DNA from 2 places in the Sporosarcina sp. 6E9 genome. Region 2 is predicted to be linked to the other one. Evidence: a T-box and tRNA genes for the amino acid it is inferred to sense, from the RefSeq annotation. Region 2 holds a T-box; the other holds one or more tRNA genes.
The links. A T-box is a leader RNA that pairs with one kind of tRNA and senses whether it is charged. The one in region 2 lies ahead of ileS (isoleucine--tRNA ligase), so its partner is inferred to be a tRNA-Ile.
Positions count from the first base shown of each region.

Region 1: it has a tRNA-Ile gene. The T-box ahead of ileS (isoleucine--tRNA ligase) is inferred to sense a tRNA for this amino acid. The anticodon was not compared.

Region 1 covers NZ_JAGEMN010000001.1:186-10,106, forward strand. Annotated here, with positions in the region: rRNA gene rrf (5S ribosomal RNA) at 60-175, shown strand; tRNA gene J4G36_RS00015 (tRNA-Val) at 254-329, shown strand; tRNA gene J4G36_RS00020 (tRNA-Thr) at 354-429, shown strand; tRNA gene J4G36_RS00025 (tRNA-Lys) at 435-510, shown strand; tRNA gene J4G36_RS00030 (tRNA-Leu) at 539-620, shown strand; tRNA gene J4G36_RS00035 (tRNA-Gly) at 634-708, shown strand; tRNA gene J4G36_RS00040 (tRNA-Leu) at 716-804, shown strand; tRNA gene J4G36_RS00045 (tRNA-Arg) at 832-908, shown strand; tRNA gene J4G36_RS00050 (tRNA-Pro) at 927-1,003, shown strand; tRNA gene J4G36_RS00055 (tRNA-Ala) at 1,010-1,085, shown strand; tRNA gene J4G36_RS00060 (tRNA-Met) at 1,132-1,205, shown strand; tRNA gene J4G36_RS00065 (tRNA-Ile) at 1,212-1,288, shown strand; tRNA gene J4G36_RS00070 (tRNA-Ser) at 1,300-1,392, shown strand; tRNA gene J4G36_RS00075 (tRNA-Met) at 1,577-1,651, shown strand; tRNA gene J4G36_RS00080 (tRNA-Met) at 1,756-1,830, shown strand; tRNA gene J4G36_RS00085 (tRNA-Asp) at 1,834-1,909, shown strand; tRNA gene J4G36_RS00090 (tRNA-Phe) at 1,964-2,039, shown strand; tRNA gene J4G36_RS00095 (tRNA-Gly) at 2,044-2,117, shown strand; tRNA gene J4G36_RS00100 (tRNA-Ile) at 2,122-2,198, shown strand; tRNA gene J4G36_RS00105 (tRNA-Asn) at 2,200-2,274, shown strand; tRNA gene J4G36_RS00110 (tRNA-Ser) at 2,282-2,372, shown strand; tRNA gene J4G36_RS00115 (tRNA-Glu) at 2,382-2,453, shown strand; gene J4G36_RS00120 (TraR/DksA C4-type zinc finger protein) at 2,524-3,153, opposite strand; gene J4G36_RS00125 (1,4-dihydroxy-2-naphthoate polyprenyltransferase) at 3,274-4,185, opposite strand; gene J4G36_RS00130 (isochorismate synthase) at 4,356-5,741, shown strand; gene menD (2-succinyl-5-enolpyruvyl-6-hydroxy-3-cyclohexene-1-carboxylic-acid synthase) at 5,734-7,440, shown strand; gene menH (2-succinyl-6-hydroxy-2,4-cyclohexadiene-1-carboxylate synthase) at 7,406-8,275, shown strand; gene menB (1,4-dihydroxy-2-naphthoyl-CoA synthase) at 8,275-9,093, shown strand; gene J4G36_RS00150 (o-succinylbenzoate--CoA ligase) at 9,154-9,921, shown strand, end outside.
Region 2 covers NZ_JAGEMN010000001.1:1,504,477-1,514,397, reverse strand. Annotated here, with positions in the region: gene sigE (RNA polymerase sporulation sigma factor SigE) at 1-617, shown strand, start outside; gene sigG (RNA polymerase sporulation sigma factor SigG) at 712-1,497, shown strand; gene J4G36_RS07855 (PRC-barrel domain-containing protein) at 1,626-1,871, shown strand; gene J4G36_RS07850 (YggS family pyridoxal phosphate-dependent enzyme) at 1,941-2,636, shown strand; gene J4G36_RS07845 (cell division protein SepF) at 2,633-3,079, shown strand; gene J4G36_RS07840 (YggT family protein) at 3,106-3,393, shown strand; gene J4G36_RS07835 (YlmH family RNA-binding protein) at 3,509-4,285, shown strand; gene J4G36_RS07830 (DivIVA domain-containing protein) at 4,383-4,892, shown strand; T-box leader at 5,011-5,229, shown strand; gene ileS (isoleucine--tRNA ligase) at 5,274-8,036, shown strand; gene lspA (signal peptidase II) at 8,150-8,626, shown strand; gene J4G36_RS07815 (RluA family pseudouridine synthase) at 8,627-9,553, shown strand; gene pyrR (bifunctional pyr operon transcriptional regulator/uracil phosphoribosyltransferase PyrR) at 9,745-9,921, shown strand, end outside.

The sequences.
Region 1 (9,921 bases), 1.5 Mb from region 2:
TGTATTTATTTCAAAAGTTGTTATAATGAATATTGTCGTTAAGTTAGCGATAAAAAAAGTCTGGTGGCGATAGCGAAGAGGTCACACCCGTTCCCATATCGAACACGGAAGTTAAGCTCTTCAGCGCCAATGGTAGTTGGGGGCTTCCCCCTGCAAGAGTAGGACGTTGCCAGGCTTGTACATTCATTACATAGTTAAATTGAACGAAACCTTATATGAGTGATTTCTATAAAACTCATCAACAACTTACCCAGGAGGATTAGCTCAGCTGGGAGAGCACCTGCCTTACAAGCAGGGGGTCGGCGGTTCGAGCCCGTCATCCTCCACCATTCAATTCTAGATCTTGAAACAACGCCGGAGTAGCTCAACTGGTAGAGCAACTGACTTGTAATCAGTAGGTTGAGGGTTCAAGTCCTTTCTCCGGCACCACTTTCGAGCCATTAGCTCAGTTGGTAGAGCATCTGACTTTTAATCAGAGGGTCACAGGTTCGAATCCTGTATGGCTCACCATTTTATGACTTGCCGTCATATTAATCATGCGGGTGTGGTGGAACTGGCAGACACGCTAGACTTAGGATCTAGTGCCTTCGGGCGTGGGGGTTCGACTCCCTTCACCCGCACTTAGTTTTTAATGCGGAAGTAGTTCAGTGGTAGAATATCACCTTGCCAAGGTGGAGGTCGCGGGTTCGAATCCCGTCTTCCGCTCCATTGATTTGCCGGGGTGGCGGAACTGGCAGACGCACAGGACTTAAAATCCTGCGGTAGGTAACTACCGTACCGGTTCGATTCCGGTTCTCGGCACCATTTGTTTTTCCGTAAAAAGTTTTTTATGCGCCCGTAGCTCAATTGGATAGAGCGTCTGACTACGGATCAGAAGGTTGTGGATTCGACTTCTGCCGGGCGCGCCATTAATTTCATAACAATTTCGGGAAGTAGCTCAGCTTGGTAGAGCACTTGGTTTGGGACCAAGGGGTCGCAGGTTCGAATCCTGTCTTCCCGACCACTTTTCGGGGCCTTAGCTCAGCTGGGAGAGCGCCTGCCTTGCACGCAGGAGGTCAACGGTTCGATCCCGTTAGGCTCCACCAATTATTTTCAGTAATTATATTACCTATCAACTTATCTAAATATCCTGGCGGCGTAGCTCAGCTGGCTAGAGCGTCCGGTTCATACCCGTAAGGTCGTGGGTTCGACTCCCTCCGCCGCCATCATAAGGACCTTTAGCTCAGTTGGTTAGAGCAGACGGCTCATAACCGTCCGGTCGCAGGTTCGAGTCCTGCAAGGTCCACCATCTTAAATCTCGGAGGAATACCCAAGCCTGGCTGAAGGGACTGGTCTTGAAAACCAGCAGGGGTGTTAAAGCCCGCGGGGGTTCGAATCCCTCTTCCTCCGCCATTTTTAATCAAAATGGTGAAATGAATTAAAGTAATTTAATAAGTCGAAACAAAGTAATTACAATACTATTATCGCGGGGTGGAGCAAATCGCATAACGAAGAATGCGATTAACACCGACAGCGCAGCGTAAGGTGTCAAACATACCAAGTGCGTATATAAACAAAGTAATTACAATACTATTATCGCGGGGTGGAGCAGTGGTAGCTCGTCGGGCTCATAATCCGAAGGTCACAGGTTCAAATCCTGTCCCCGCAACCAATTCTTAAAAACAACATAATTTCCAACTTAGTTAAAGATCTACGCAGCGTAAGGTGTCAAACATACCAATGCGTATATGAACAAAGTAATTATAATATTATTGTCGCGGGGTGGAGCAGTGGTAGCTCGTCGGGCTCATAATCCGAAGGTCACAGGTTCAAATCCTGTCCCCGCAACCAAATGGTCCCGTGGTGTAGCGGTTAACATGCCTGCCTGTCACGCAGGAGATCGCGGGTTCGATTCCCGTCGGGACCGCCATTATGTATTTAAATACATAGTCTTATGAAAAGAAATTCAGCACAAATCAAGTATGGCTCAGTAGCTCAGTCGGTAGAGCAAAGGACTGAAAATCCTTGTGTCGGCGGTTCGATTCCGTCCTGAGCCACCATTTAGCGAGTGTAGTTTAATGGCAAAACCTCAGCCTTCCAAGCTGATGATGAGGGTTCGATTCCCTTCACTCGCTCCAATATGGGCCTATAGCTCAGCTGGTTAGAGCGCACGCCTGATAAGCGTGAGGTCGGTGGTTCGAGTCCACTTAGGCCCACCATTCCGCAGTAGCTCAGTGGTAGAGCAATCGGCTGTTAACCGATCGGTCGTAGGTTCGAATCCTACCTGCGGAGCCATTTATACGGGGAAGTACTCAAGTGGCTCAAGAGGTGCCCCTGCTAAGGGCATAGATCGCGTAAGCGGTGCGAGGGTTCGAATCCCTCCTTCTCCGCCATATTTGTTTGGCCCCTTGGTCAAGCGGTTAAGACACCGCCCTTTCACGGCGGTATCACGGGTTCGAATCCCGTAGGGGTCATAAAACAATATTAAAAAGCTGCTTCATTTACTGTGTATCCCTCAGTAAACGAAGTAGCTTTTTTTGTTATTTAGGAATTCTTCGTATTATTTGTTACACTTTTACCTACGATATTATCCATTCTAGATGTGTCGTCCTCATCATGATCATTATCATCCATGTAAGTCTGTTTTTCACTATCAATAAAGTCTGAAGGCGCATCGGAGGTTCCAAACTCAGCGACTTCTTGAAAACTGTTCTCATAATCAATTGCACGTGGATCTCTCGTACTTTCAAATGGATTTTCAACTTCATTTATAGCTACATCTTCTCCAGCGGATTGTTCTTTGGTTTCGGCATGTTCAACACAAAGAGTAGTATAGGGTACTATAAGTAGCCGCTCAAAAGGAATGTCCTTCTGACATACTTTACACTTTCCGTACGAACCATCAGCCATTGCTTCTAATGCAATATCAACCTTACCTAATTCTGATTCTGCATGTTCATGAAGGGCTAAATCCTTTTCTCTGTCATATAAAGCGGTACCCATATCAGCTGGATGATTATCATAAGAAGATAGTTCACCTAATGATTCTTTTTCACTATCTTGGGGATATGTTTCCTTTTCATGTACAGTTGATTTTTCCTTAAGACTTAACAGTTCTTTTTTTAATATAGAAAACTCTTTTTCAGATAACATTATAGATCCCAACCTTTTCATATTTTTAGTAGTATATCCATCTTATTAACACTGATTCCCTATTTAGTGGTTAGGTAAAACATTAATAAAAAAAACTATCCAATTTAACTGGGTTTAATCAGTTTTTGGATAGCTGAAAAATTATAAAAGATGACCTATAAGAATACCAATGCCCAGTAATAAACCAAATAATGTGTTTGTGATTGCTGTTTCCTTCATTGCAGGAGCAACTTCCAGTGGTTGAAGATATTTTTTGAAAACCGAAATGGCGATGATTGGTTTTGGGATACTTAGTAGTACAAGTAAAGCCCAAGGTGTTAGATGATCAAAAATAATGAGTCCGACTATCCAAAGATAGGATACGATAAAAAACATAAATAGGATTGTAATGGCTTGGGAACGTCCAGCAAGAATTGCCAGGGTCTTCCTACCACTTTTTTTATCACCTTCAAGATCCCGAATATTGTTTGCCATCATTATCGCTGCTACAAGTAACATGCTAGGGATTGATAATAAGATTGCCTCTGTGGTAACCGTTCCAGTTTGTATGTAGAAGGCAATAAGGATTAAAAGCATTCCCATGACTACGCCTGAAACAAGTTCGCCAAACGGTGTATAGGCTATTGGATAAGGTCCTCCTGTATAAAGATAACCAATTAGCATAGAAACCAACCCAACGAGCGCAAGTCCCCAAGAGGTTTCCATACATATGTAAATACCTATAAGTATTGAGACTCCGTATAATAGAAAAGCGAGATTAAGCACTGTTTTTGGTTTAACGCCATTGCGTACAATAGCCCCGCCAATTCCAACAGACTTTTCAGTATCAAGACCTCTTTTGAAATCGTAGTATTCATTAAACATATTTGTCGCCATTTGTATAAAAACACTTGCGACCAGCATTGCAATAAATAATGGAAAATGAATGGCCTCATATGTTAAAGCAATCATTGTTCCTAAAAATACAGGGGCAAAAGCAGCTGTCAACGTATGAGGTCTAGTCAATTGCCACCAAATACGCCAACCAGTGTCGGCTTTTATAGTTTGTTGCAAAATAATTCTCTCCTTATTATCATATTCACCTTACTTATTATACGCTAAATTGGAGCTTCTGGGTATGCGATACGCTTATTATAGGAGCTGATGTGGTAGAATAGAGACATGAGTTTTTTTAATGGGTTTATTAAGAGTGATGTATTTTACTACTTCCTGGAGGGAAGAAAATGAGTCGAAAAACAACTGTAACAAAAAATATTGGAAAGACTGATACGACTTCTGATTATCGTTTTTTTTCAGAGACAATCGAAATTGCACGGATATCTCCACTTTCATTTTTGGAAGCGGGAAGTGCAGATCATAAAGAAAAACATTTTTATTGGCAAAACGCTAATCGAACACTAACAATTGTTGGTCTTGGTCACGCTAAAGTAATAACTAGTGCTGAAGATGACAAACGTTTCCTTGATGTTTCAAAACAGTGGAAGGAATTATGTGCGGTCTTGATCAAAGAGGAGAAAGATATTGCACCTGTACTATTCGGAGGTTTTTCTTTCGATCCAAAAAGCCTGAAAGCCTCCGAATGGGATGGGTTTCCGTCTGCATATTTTGTCGTACCTTCTTATCAACTAATTAGTAAGAATGGTCAAATGTTTATTTCGATTAACTTGATTACAACTGCCAGCAATGCGGTTGAAGAATTCGATGCATTACGGGATGAGCGCGATCGTTTAATTCATATTGCAGAAGTAAATGAATTTGCGTCTTCGATAAAGCCGATTGTTAGTAGTGTAGATGAAATTAAGAAAGATTCTTATCTAAAAGCCGTTCAAGATGTAACTGATCAAATTAACAAAGGTGAAGCGGAGAAAGTTGTGATTGCGCGTTCATTGCAAATGAATTTTGAACAGGAAGTATCGAGTGTCGCTGCACTTCATCATATTACTAGCGAGCAACAAGAAAGCTACCACTTTGGATTACAAAAGGATGGTCAGTTATTTTTTGGGGCGACGCCCGAGCGTCTGATTGAAATTGTTGGCGGACAAGCTTATTCAGCATGTGTAGCTGGGTCTATTAAACGCGGAAAAACTGCTACAGAAGACCGGGAACTAGGAGAAGAGTTATTAAATGACGATAAAAATCGTGAGGAACATCATTATGTAGTTAAAATGATTTCTAATGTATTTAATGAAAATTGTACCGATGTTTCAATGCCTAAAGCACCTAAACTAATGCGGATACGTGATATTCAACACTTGTTTACCTCTATTGAGGGTAAGCTAAAGAGTGGAACGGATATATTTAATTTAGTTGAAGAGCTTCATCCTACACCTGCACTGGGTGGTGTCCCTACAAATAAAGCAATGGAAGTGATTCGTCGCGAGGAACAGATGGACCGTGGCTATTACGCTGCGCCTATTGGTTGGACGGATAGCGATGGAAATGGTGAGTTTGCGGTTGCGATACGTTCTGGATTGCTCGACGGAGATAAAGCATATTTATATGCTGGCGGTGGAATTGTCGCCGATTCAGAACCGCAAAAAGAATATGACGAAACTTGGGTTAAGTTCAGACCCGTTTTACGGGCGCTTGGGGGAAAATTGAATGGTTAACAAGAAATCCTTGACGAATTATGTACGTCGCATGACAAGTGCATTAATGAATGCGGGCGTGAAATCAGTTGTGATTAGTCCGGGGTCAAGGTCTACTCCTTTGGCTTATGCATTTGCGTCAACGAAATCACTGAATGTCTATATGCAGGTAGATGAAAGATCAGCAGGTTTTTTCGCACTTGGATTAGCAAAAGCAAGCGGTGAACCTGTTGTTCTCCTTTGCACGTCGGGAACGGCTGCATCGAACTATTTTCCTGCGGTTACAGAAGCCCATTATGCGCGTATACCGCTGATTGTGATTACAGCTGACCGTCCACATGAATTGCGAGAAGTTGGTGCGCCACAAGCGATTGATCAAATTCAGTTATACGGAAATCATGTGAAGTATAGCGTTGATTTACCCTTGGCAGAGGACAATACGGATGTAGATGATTTTATAGTACGTCATGTACAACGTGCAGCCTCTGTTGCACTTACCGCACCATACGGGCCGATTCATCTAAATGTACCATTTAGAGAACCGTTGCTCATTGATTTTGAAATGGACATACCGACTTCAACATTTATCCAACGTATGAAGGGGAATGATTTATTAGATACTTCTATCATACACTTCGTAAATGATATCTTAAATAAAACTGAAAAAGGTTTACTCGTTATTGGGGAGTTGCCAATCGGTATCAATACTAAGTTGTTTTGGAATTTCGCAAAAGCTTTGAACTGGCCAGTTTTATGCGATCCACTTTCAAACCTGCGTGCAAAAGTTCCCACGAATTGTATGGACCTTTGTATTGATAACTACGATGCACTGTTAAAAAGTAATCGATTCAAAGAAAAGGCAATACCCGATACTGTTATTCGCTTAGGTGCACAACCTGTATCAAAGCCATTATCACTCTTCTTAAAAAATGTAAGACCTAATACTGTTGTATTAATTGACGAATCACCAGAGTTTCGAGATCCACTAGGTATTGTCACACACCATATCCAATCATCCATTGAGGCATTCCTTCAAATTGATGTTCAAAAAGAGGACAGCGCATACGTGAAAACCTGGGTTCAGGCAAATGATGAAGCAAGCGTAGTATTGGAAAATTCATCAGGTAGTGACGAGGGAGCTTATACCCAAATGCTACTTAGTAATTTACCGGACAAATCAGATCTGATTAGCGGTAGCAGTATGCCAATTCGTGATGTAGACACTTTCTTCGATAAAACTGAAAAAGACATTACCATTTTTGCAAATCGTGGTACGAATGGGATTGATGGTGTTGTTTCGACTGCATTGGGAATTCAGGCTGCACGACAACGTCCATCATGGTTACTAATCGGTGATTTATCATTTTTGCATGATGTGAATGGGCTCATTGTGTCGAGATTCCATGAAACGGATTTAACAATCGTCATTATGAATAATGACGGCGGCGGTATATTTTCTTATTTGCCACAAGCTGAATCCGGCAATCATTTTGAAAGGCTTTTCGGCACGCCGACAGGTTTAACGTTTGAACATATTGCGGCCATGTACGATGCACAATACAGTTCGATTGAGTCGATAGAAGAATTTGAACAAGAATTGGCTCAAGATAAAAAGAAGAATATCCGTATTATCGAAGTATTTACAAATCGTAAAGAGAATGTGATAGCACACCGCACGCTTTGGAATGAAATTACGAAAAGAATTGATTCCATTGAATGAAATGCTTATTCCGATAAATGGAATCGTTTATAATGTTAGGCGAAGTAACAATACAGATTTGCCGGTTATTGTCTTTTTACACGGCTTTACGGGAAGTACGGATACCTGGTCTGAAATAATCGGCTTATTAAAAGGGAAATATCATACGGTGACTGTCGATTTAATTGGTCATGGGAAAACAACGGCGCCATTGGATCCAAGTCGTTACTCGATGGAAAAGCAAGTTGCTGATTTGGAAACATTGTTTAGCCAATTAAACCTTTCAAAATTTACGCTAGTAGGGTATTCAATGGGTGGTCGGATTGCATTAAGCTATACGATTAACCATCCCAAACGTGTCGCATCTTTAATTCTTGAAAGTTCGACGCCTGGATTAGAAACTGAGCGTGAACGAATCGAACGAATGAACAAAGATAAAATACTTGCGCAAAAAATTTGCAGTGAAGGTATCCTATCATTTGTTGAGTTTTGGGAGGGTATTCCGCTTTTTGATACGCAAAAGAAGTTGTCAACGGAACAACAACAAAAAATACGCACTGAACGTTTATCGCAGAATGCAGTTGGCTTAGCTAATAGCTTGCTTGGAATTGGGACAGGTAGCCAGCCTTCGAATTGGACTAGGCTTAAGGAAATAAACACGCCTGTGCTACTAATTACCGGGGAAATCGACAAGAAGTTCGTTAAAATTGCCCAGGAAATGAAAAAACTACTCTATCTTGCAAATCATTATGTTGTAAATGGTGCAGGGCATGCAATACATGTGGAAAAACCGACTTTATTTGCTACAATGATAGAGGAGCATATTAAAAAGTTAGTATTAGAGGAGGAAAAGTAATGACTCGTCAATGGGAAACTTTACGTACATATGAGGATATTAAATACGAAAAGCACAGTGGTATTGCTAAGATTACGATTAACCGTCCTGAGGTACGAAATGCATTTCGTCCGAAAACAGTTACTGAACTAATCGATGCATTTTCACGTGCGCGTGATGATGAAAGCATCGGTGTAATTGTATTAACTGGAGAAGGTGAAAAAGCATTTTGTTCGGGTGGCGATCAACGAGTTCGCGGTCACGGCGGTTATGTCGGAGAAGATGAAATTCCACGTCTGAACGTTCTTGACTTACAACGTTTAATCCGTGTAATTCCTAAACCGGTTGTCGCAATGGTTGCAGGCTTCGCGATTGGCGGAGGGCATGTTTTACATGTTGTTTGTGACTTAACAATTGCTGCAGACAATGCAATCTTTGGTCAAACAGGACCGAAAGTAGGGTCGTTTGATGCTGGCTATGGTTCAGGTTATCTTGCACGCATTATCGGTCATAAGAAAGCGAGAGAAATTTGGTTCTTATGCCGTCAATACAATGCACAAGAAGCGCTTGATATGGGGCTTGTAAATACTGTTGTCCCATATGAGCAATTAGAAGATGAAACGGTTCAATGGTGTGAAGAAATGCTCTCAATGAGCCCGACAGCATTACGTTTCGTTAAAGCAGCTATGAATGCGGACACGGATGGTCTTGCGGGTCTACAACAAATGGCTGGAGACGCAACATTACTGTATTACACAACGGACGAAGCTAAAGAAGGCCGCGATGCGTTTAAAGAAAAACGTAAACCGGATTTTGGTCAATTCCCACGCTTCCCATAATTTAATAGAACAACGAGCTGCCCGCGTATATGGGCAGCTTTTTCTAAATGGAAGGTGATTATGTTGATACCTAATTGGCTGAAACAACGCGTTTATTTAACGCCGCATAAAACTGCGTTGACCTATAATGACGAAAGTTGGACTTTTAAACAAGTAGAAGAAAAGTCGATGACGCTTGCGCGTAAATTAAGAGCGAACGGTTTACAAAGTGGAGACCGTATCGCATTACTCGGTCCTTCCAATGATGAGATGGTCTTTATCATCCATGCATGTATGCTCCTTGGACTTGAAATTGTCATGTTGAATAGTCGCTTGACGAAAAAAGAAATAGCATGGCAAGTTGCGGATTCAGCAGCATCAGTTGTGCTCGTTGCGGATGAGTTAGAAAGCAGCTTAAGTGATTTAACAACTTCTACGTTATCTTTTCCCAGTATTCAATCGAGTGACGAAAGTACATTTGAAGTCGAGGAAACCTGGGATTCAAACCGGACGATTACGATTATGTATACCTCGGGGACGACCGGATTTCCGAAAGGTGTTAGACAAACAGCGAATAATCATACTTCAAGTGCGCTCTCTTCTGTGTTGAATTTAGGTCTAGAGGAAAATGATGTTTGGCTTTGCTCAATGCCTCTATTTCATATCAGTGGTTTTTCAATTCTTGTCCGTTCGGTTCTTTATGGGATGGAAGTGAAACTTTATGATAAGTTTGATGCTGAAAAAATATATAATGATATTCAACAAGGGCTGGTGACACGAATTTCGGTGGTCTCGGTTACGTTGGATAAGATCCTACGTGAATTCGAGAAGCATGGAACTGTCGCACAT
Region 2 (9,921 bases):
CAAAGCCATTGACCCGGGAGGAAGAAGCGGTAACAATTCGTGCATTTATGGAGGGAGATATGGATGCACGCGATACGTTAATCGAAAAGAATTTGCGTCTTGTCGTTTATATTGCGCGTCGATTTGATAATACCAATACACATATTGAAGACCTTATTAGTATTGGAGCAATTGGACTCATAAAGGCGATTGAAACGTTTAAGCCAGATAAAAACATTAAACTCGCGACATATGCTTCCCGTTGTATTGAAAATGAAATACTAATGCATCTTCGTAAAACTAACAGAACAAAATCGGAGATATCTTTTGATGAACCACTAAATTCGGATGCGGATGGAAATGAGCTATTATTGTCGGACATCCTAGGGACAGAGGCAACAATAATTATTGATAATGTCGAGCGTAAAATTGAGCGTCAACACATGATTGAAGCCATTCGGACACTGGATGATAGAGAGCGTTATATTATGGCTTGCCGTTTTGGATTAACTGGTAAAGTCGAAATGACTCAAAAAGAAGTAGCTGAAATGCTCGGTATTTCTCAGTCTTATATATCGCGACTTGAGAAAAAAATCATCATGGAATTACGTGATATGTTAAATCATCCCATTGCATAATGGTTTAATTTGGAGCGATTGATTTTCGCATATTTCGCTATTCTGCGGATAGACTATTTCGTACAGTCATCTACAGAATGTGGAGGAATAGCGAATGGCACGTACACGAGTTGAAATATGCGGAATCGATACATCTGAATTGCCATTACTCTCGAACGAAGTAATGAGAGAAACATTTGTCCGATTGCAAAGTGGTGACATGTCCGCGAGGGAAGAACTTGTAATTGGAAATTTACGTTTAGTTCTAAGCCTAGTTCAAAGATTTATATATAGAGGTGAACAGGCGGACGATTTATTTCAGGTTGGATGCATTGGACTTTTAAAGTCAATTGATAACTTTGATTTGAAACACAATGTTCGGTTTTCAACGTATGCTGTTCCGATGATAATCGGAGAAATCAAAAGGCATTTACGCGACCATCATGCAATTCGGGTATCCAGATCACTTCGAGATATCGCGTATCAAGCAATGAGAGCAAGAGAAGAATTTATAAATGAAAGACAAACAGAACCGCGCCTCTCTGATTTGGAAGATGCGACAGGAATACCGGCTGACGAAATTCTTTATGCCCTAGATGCAATCCAAGATCCAATGTCGCTCCATGAACCAATGAATGGGGGCGAAGGTGATCCGGTGTTTTTGATGGACCAACTACAAGATAAAACTGTTTCAGAAGAAAGATGGCTGACATATGTTTCGGTAAAAGAAACGGTTTCATCAATGAACGAACGGCAACAAGATATCCTTTCAAAACGATTTTACCTTGGACAGACGCAAACGGAAATTGCTAAAGAACTTGGTATCTCGCAAGCACAAATTTCAAGGCTTGAAAAGAGTGCAATCAAGACAATTAGAGATGGCATGGAACAAGATATATAAATTCGATTATAAGATGTATGTTGCAAAGACTTCATAAATCTCCGTAATTATTACTTTTAACGCAATGCAGCCAATGCATTGCGTTATTTTTTATTTATAAGCATATATTCAATTAAAGGAGTGTTGATATGAAATTTTCTGAAATTCAAAAAAAAGAAGTAATTGACGCTACGAAAGGTTCTTTCCTAGGCTATGTTGAAGACGCGACAATTGATATTGCTAACGGAAAAGTAGAATCTTTACATGTTAATATTGGAGAAAGAAGTCTGTTTTTTGATTCCAAACAAAAAAATGTGAAGAAAATTCCACTGAAGGACATTTCAATTATCGGTAAAGATATCGTACTCGTTGGCAAGAAAGGTGGAAAAGAATGATATTTCATTGAAAAGTGAAGCGTTGCTTGGTACAATGAAATGAAAGATATATGAAAAGTAGTGATTAGAATGGGCAATCTTCAAAAACGTATACAAGAAATCAAAGAAAATATTTCAGTAGCTTGTACTAAAGTTGGAAGAGATCAATCTGAAGTAACGATTGTCGCTGTTACAAAAAGCGTTTCCGAACAAAGAGCGGCAGAAGTTGTGAATGAGGGAATCGTTGATCTTGGCGAGAACAGAGCTGAAGGTCTCGTTCAGAAACAACAAAATATGCAGGACGCGGATGTCTCCTGGCATTATATCGGAAACATCCAAAGCAGAAAAGTTCGGGATATTGTTGGAAACATTAGCTACTTACATTCACTAAGTAGAATAAACATTGCGAAAGAAATTCAAAAACGTGCCGCTGAACCCATTAATTGTTTCGTGCAAGTAAATGTTTCGGGCGAAGAATCTAAATCGGGTGTTACACCACAGGATCTAGAACGTTTTATAAATGATCTAGCTGAATATGATAAGATACGTGTCGTCGGTTTAATGACAATGGCGCCGAATACTGAAGATGAAGCATTAATACGTTCGGTTTTCAGTCAGATGCGCGTTCTACGAGATCAATTAATGGAAAAGAATATGCAACATGCGCCTTGTACAGAACTTTCAATGGGCATGTCAAATGATTATTCAATTGCAATTGAAGAAGGCGCGACGTTCGTACGTATTGGAACTGCACTAGTCGGAGCAGAAAGCGAGGGTGTCAGATGAGTCTTAAAAACAAATTCCAAAACTTCTTTTATCTAGACGAAGAAATTGAAGATGTAGAACCCCAAAGGAAGCAAGAAGAACAGCGTCCGATTGAACCCCCGAAACGGACAAAAGCACGTGCGCAACAATCAGTTAAAACTGAGCAACAACCAAACAGAGTTGTCAGTTTACAAAGCGTTCAAAAGTCATCAAAAGTCATTCTAATTGAACCGCGAGTTTATGCTGAAGCACAAGACATTTCCGAGCACCTGAAAAACAAAAGAGCCGTAGTCGTTAATTTGCAGCGTATTGAAAGAGATCAAGGCGTTCGCATTATTGATTTCCTGAGCGGTACTGTTTATGCACTTGGCGGAGATATTCAACGTATCGGAACAGATATTTTCCTTTGTGTTCCAGATAATGTTGAAGTTGCCGGGGCCATATCCGATTATTTCGAACAATAGAAACTAGATGAGGTGTACGATTTATAATGGTTCAATTTATAGTAATATTAGCAAATGTAATAAGTAATGCAATTACATTATTTAGTTTCATGCTCATCGCATATATTTTAATGTCTTGGGTACCATCAATGCGCGAAGGTAAATTCGGTCAATTATTGGGTAAAATTGTTGAACCGTATTTATCTTTTTTCCGTCAGTTCATCCCGCCACTGGGCATGATTGACATTTCACCAATCGTTGCGATCTTCGCTTTACGTTTTATTGACAGAGGGGTTGCAACTGTTTTTAATATGATTATTCAAGCAATTTATTAACAACTTTTAAATCCTCACAGTTGTGAGGTTTTTTTAAACAACATGGAAATAGCTAATCAAATTAGACAATTAATTTTTTGGATAGTTTTTGCAGCGTAGATGAGGAGTATAGGCCGTGGATGCAATCATGCAACATTTTAGAAAAGATGAACAACCTTTCATTGAAATGGCTATGGGGTGGGTACGGGAAGTGGAAAACTCGTATGCGCCTAAATTGACTGATTTTCTCGATCCTAGGGAGCGCTTTATCCTGGATTCGCTTATAGGCGGAACTGATATAGTGGTCGAATCTTACGGTGCATATCCAGAAAGTGAAAGAATGAGGGTATTACTTTTTCCAAGTTATTATGTTCCCGAACCAAATGATTTTGAAGTGACGATATTTCGTGTGAAATATGCAACTAAGTTTTTAACGCTCGAGCATAAGGATGTTCTTGGATCACTTATGTCGCTTGGAATCGAACGAGCTAAATTTGGCGATATACAACTCGCTGGGGATGAAGTGCAATTTGCTGTGGTTTCCGATATGAAGGACTATTTGACAGCGAATTTTACATCCATTGGAAAAGCAAAAGTTTCTGTTGAAGAAGTTACAAACAAAGAAGAGCTGATTGTCACGCATGATTTATGGATTGAATCGTTGCAAATCGTTAGTTCAATGCGACTAGATGCAGTTATTGCATCACTATTAAATTTTTCGCGACAAAAAGCTTCCGTAATAATCCGTAGAGACAAAGTTAGAGTAAATTGGGCCACGCAAAATGATCCATCAGCAGAACTATACGAATCGGATATGTTATCTATTCGAGGATTCGGTCGATTTAAAATAATTGCTGTAGAAGGAAGAACCAAGAAAGATAAAGTTCGACTTCTAACGGGACATCTAGAATAATCATTACAAACTATAAGTGAAAATACTGATAACTGATGTCATTTTGACTGATTTTATGTATAATGAAATTTACTAAGGTAATAGGAGGATTCGACATATGGCATTATCACCGCTTGATATACATAACAAAGAGTTTAGTCGATCAATGTTTCGTGGGTATGACGAGGATGAAGTCAATGAATTTTTGGAACAAGTACTGAAAGATTATGAAAATGTACTTGAAGAAAAAAAGGCGTTGGAAAATAGTTTAAAACAATCAACAGAACAAGTGACTCATTTCAATACAATTGAAACGACACTCCAAAAGTCGATTCTCACGGCGCAAGAAGCTGCAGAAGATGTTCGTCGTAATTCGATGAAAGAAGCGAAGTTGATTATTAAAGAAGCGGAGAAAAATGCAGACCGCATTGTTAACGAAGCACTATCACGTGCACAGAAAATTGCGGTTGAAATAGAGGACTTGAAAAAACAATCTAAAGTTTTCCGGAATCGTTTTAAAATGCTGATAGAAGCGCAATTGGATTTAGTCCAGTCAAATGACTGGGATGATCTGCTCGAATATAAAGTGGATGCGGAGCAACTTCATAAAGTAGCAGAAGAGCGGTAAAGTCAATAATACTAATACTTGACACCTTTTATGTTCAGAATTATAATTATGAGCATATATTGTCAGTAAACAATTTTGTGCATATACAGTTAGTACCAAAACATAAACTTCATATAGTTGACGAGCAAGGATAGAGAAAGTAATTTTCTGCTGTTGTATAAAGCGATTCAGGGATGGTGAGAGCCTGGAATACACACTGGAAATGAAAAATCACTCTTGAGCTGGTTTGCGGAATTAGAGTACGCAACCCCGGATATACCTCCGTTATGGTATCTGAGTGGCAGCATATTTAATAGCTGCAAGTAGGGTGGTATCGCGAGTAATTCTCGTCCCTTTTTAGGGACGGGATTTTTTTATTTTATTTTATGAGGAGGATTTTTAATGGATTATAAAGATACATTATTGATGCCAAATACAAAATTCCCGATGCGCGGGAATTTACCGAACAAAGAGCCTGAAATGCAAGCGAGATGGGCAGAGATGGACATTTACGGCAAGGTGCAAGAACGTACGAAGGATCGACCATTTTTTATTCTGCATGACGGACCGCCATACGCAAATGGTGATTTACACATGGGCCATGCGCTTAACAAAGTACTGAAAGACATGATTGTTCGTTTTAAATCGATGACTGGTTACAACGCACCTTATGTTCCGGGTTGGGATACGCATGGTTTGCCAATTGAGCAAGCGCTTGTTAATACGGGCGTAAAGCGTCACGAACATTCAGTTGCAGAGTTTCGTAAAATGTGCGAAGAATATGCGCTTAAACAAATTGATAACCAACGTACACAATTTAAACGCATTGGCGTACGCGGAGATTGGGATAATCCCTACATTACCTTAAAACCTGAATTCGAAGCGCGTCAAATTGAAGTTTTTGGGGAAATGGCTAAAAAAGGCTATATTTATAAAGGATTGCGCCCTGTATATTGGTCACCATCAAGTGAAACTGCATTGGCCGAAGCAGAAATTGAATATCATGATAAAAGATCACCTTCTATCTATGTTAGCTTCCCGATTAATGACGGACTTGGCGTACTCGAAAATGATGTCCAGTTTTTAATCTGGACGACGACTCCTTGGACAATTCCAGCAAACCTTGGAATTACTGTCCATCCGGAATTTAATTATATTATTGTTAAGGTCGGAGAAGAAAAATTCTTAATTGCAGAAGATTTACTGTCATTCGTGGCAGGCGAAATCGGTTGGGAAGACTATACAGTAGAACGTGTACTAAAAGGCGCCGAATTAGAACGCATCAAAGCCAAACACCCATTGTATGATCGTGATTCACTCATCATGCTCGGAGACCACGTTACAATTGATGCAGGTACAGGTTGCGTTCACACAGCACCAGGACACGGGGAGGAAGACTTTTATGTCTCTCGTACTTATGGTATTGACGCATTAAATCCAGTCGATGACAAAGGCTTTATGACAGATGAAGCACCTGGGTTTGAAGGTCTATTCTATGAAGATGCAAATAAAGCAGTTTCAGAAGCGTTAGAGAATGTCGGCGCACTTGAAAAATTATCATTCGTAACACACTCGTACCCACATGATTGGAGAACGAAAAAACCTGTTATTTTCCGTGCAACTGCACAGTGGTTTGCTTCCATCGAAGCTTTCCGCGATGACTTATTAACAGCAATTAGAGAGACGAAGTTCACACCTTCTTGGGGAGAAACGCGTCTTTACAATATGGTACGAGACCGCGGAGACTGGACGATTTCACGTCAACGTGTTTGGGGAGTTCCAATTCCGGTTTTTTATGCGGAGAATGGCGATCCAATTATTATGGAAGAAACGATTACTCGCGTATCGGAATTGTTCCGCGAGCACGGTTCTAATATTTGGTTCGAGTGGGATGCGAAAGACTTGCTTCCAGAAAACTTTACGCATGAAAGCAGTCCGAATGGCGTATTCACTAAAGAAACGGATATTATGGATGTTTGGTTTGATTCAGGATCAACGCATCAAGGCGTTCTTGAAGAAAGAGATGATCTTGTCTCTCCGGCTGATTTATACCTTGAAGGATCCGACCAGTACCGAGGGTGGTTTAACTCATCACTTACGACAAGCGTTGCGATGAACGGCCATGCACCGTATAAAGGCGTATTAAGCCACGGTTTTACGCTTGATGGAAATGGACGGAAGATGAGTAAATCTGTTGGTAACGTCATCGTACCGGCAAAAGTAATGAACCAATTTGGCGCTGAAATCCTTCGTTTATGGGTCTCTTCAGTAGACTACACAGCGGATGTTCGCGTTTCGGATTCGAACTTTAAACAAGTCGGAGAAGTATACAGAAAAATCCGTAATACATTCCGTTTTGTTCACGGAAATACATCTGACTTCAATCCAAATACAGACAGTGTAGCATTCGAAAATCTTCGTCCCGTTGATCAATATGTCTACGTTAAACTACAAGGTTTGATCAAAGAAGTTCGTCAGGCATATGAGGACTATGAATTTGCAGCTGTATATCATGCAGTAAATAATTTCTGTACCGGTATTTTAAGCTCATTCTATTTGGATATTGCAAAAGATGTTGTTTATATTGAAAATAAAGAACACCCACATCGTCGTTCAATGCAGACAGTTATGTATGATTCATTGTTTGCTTTGGTGAAGTTATTAGCACCGATTCTGCCGCATACAGCAGAAGAAATGTGGTCTCATCTTGAGCATGTCGAAGAGGAAAGTGTTCAATTGACAGATATGCCGGAAGCGCAAGATTTCGGCGAAAAAGCGAAGGAACTCGTTGAGCGCTTCGCAACATTGATGGCTGTCAGAGACGATGTACTGAAAGCACTGGAAGTCGCAAGAAATGATAAAGGCATTGGGAAATCGTTAGAAGCAAAAGTGACGGTCTTCGTACCTGAAGAACTAAACGATATCTTCAAAGCGGATGATATCGATTTTGCACAATTCTTCATTGTATCGAAATTCATCGAAGGCGACGCTTCATCTACACCGGAAAATGCGCTTAAACTTGACACGGTAAGTGTTCTAGTTGAACCAGCGGATGGTGAAAAATGCGATCGTTGCTGGACAATTTCTGAAACAGTCGGTCAGGATGAAACACATCCGGAGATTTGTACGCGCTGTGCAGATGTTGTAAAGAAATATTATTCATAAAAATAACGAATTATAATCAGACAGTTGTGGCAGTCTTTCTATGACGATTGCTGCAACTGTTTCTTTTTTTGTGGTAATATTAATAGTGAATCTGTTGACGGGAGTTGTCGGTCTTGCTTATTTATTATGCATTGGCAATAGTTGTTATCTTAATCGATCAAATAACGAAATGGCTCGTTGCAACCAATATGCAATTGGGTGAAAGAATTACAATTATCGATCCGTATTTCGAACTGCTTTCCCATCGAAATAGAGGCGCAGCATGGGGCATGTTAGAAGGTCAAATGTGGTTGTTCTACATTGTTACAGTGATTGTTGTTGCGGGAATTATTTATTACTTTCATAAAGAAGCACGTGGACATAAACTTTTTAGCATCAGTTTAATGTTACTTCTCGGTGGTGCAATCGGTAACTTTATCGATCGTTTATTACGTGGAGAAGTTGTTGATTTTATTTCTGTGTTAATTCCAGTTATCAATTACGATTTCCCGATATTTAATGTCGCTGATGCCGCACTGTCAGTTGGCGTAGCAATCCTCATTATCCATATTATCTTGGATGAAAAAAAGAATAAGAAAAAGGTGTCGTAAATGGAAATTATTCGAATCGAAATAACAGAAGAAGACGAAGGTAGTCGTATTGATAAGGTTTTATCGACGAGTCGACCGGATTTATCACGAACACAAATCCAACAGTGGATAAAAGATGGTGATGTTTTAGTCAATACGAAAACAGTTAAACCTAATTACCGTGTGAAAACAGGCGATCTCCTAACGGTCGACGAACCTGAACCAGAGGAACTTGATATCACTGCAGAAGACCTGGAATTAGATATTGTCTATGAAGATAGTAACGTCCTTGTTGTAAATAAACCACGTGGCATGGTCGTGCATCCTGCAAAGTCACACGCGAGTGGCACGCTTGTAAATGGACTCATGTATCATTGCAAGGATTTGTCCGGGATAAACGGCATACTGCGTCCAGGCATTGTCCACCGTACTGACAAGGATACATCAGGACTGTTAATGGTGGCGAAGAATGATAAAGCACATATTTCGCTCGTCAATCAACTCGTTGAGAAATCAGTGAAAAGAGTCTACACGGCGCTTGTTCACGGGCATATCCCACATGATAATGGAACAATCGACGCGCCAATCGGTCGTGATACGCGCGATAGACAGAACATGACGGTAACGGATAAAGGAAAAGATGCGGTCACGCACTTTAAAGTCCTTGAACGATTCGGCGAATACACGCTAGTCGAATGTACACTCGAAACAGGTAGAACGCATCAAATTCGTGTCCATATGAAATATATTGGCCATCCACTAGTCGGAGATCCAAAATATGGTCAAGCAGAAACAATCGATTTTGGCGGTCAAGTACTTCATGCGGGAACACTGGGATTCAAACATCCAGAAACATGGGAGTTTATAGAATTCACAGTAGAGCCTCCAGCGGATTTTCATGCGTTGGTTGAAAATATTCGTAATAACGTTGACATTCCAAAGAAGTAAAAGTATACTACTAAAAAGCAATCAAATAGCGATACCTTTAAAATCAGTCCAGAGAGGCTGGGAAGGTTGCACGGAAAGTACAGTGGCATAGCTACGCCTATTTTGCTGTACAAATTTTCTGCAAGTATACCCTCCCGCCTTAATTGGCAGGGAGGTTTTTTGTTTGAACTTATATAACAGGAGGAAACCAAATGACTGAAAAAGCAAATATTCTCGATGAACAAGCAATCGGACGTGCATTGACGAGAATTGCATATGAAATTATAGAAAGAAATAAAGGAATTGACGATTGCATCCTTGTCGGTATCAAAACGAGAGGGGTATATCTTGCGGACCGGCTTTCAAAAAAAATCGAGCAAATAGAAGGA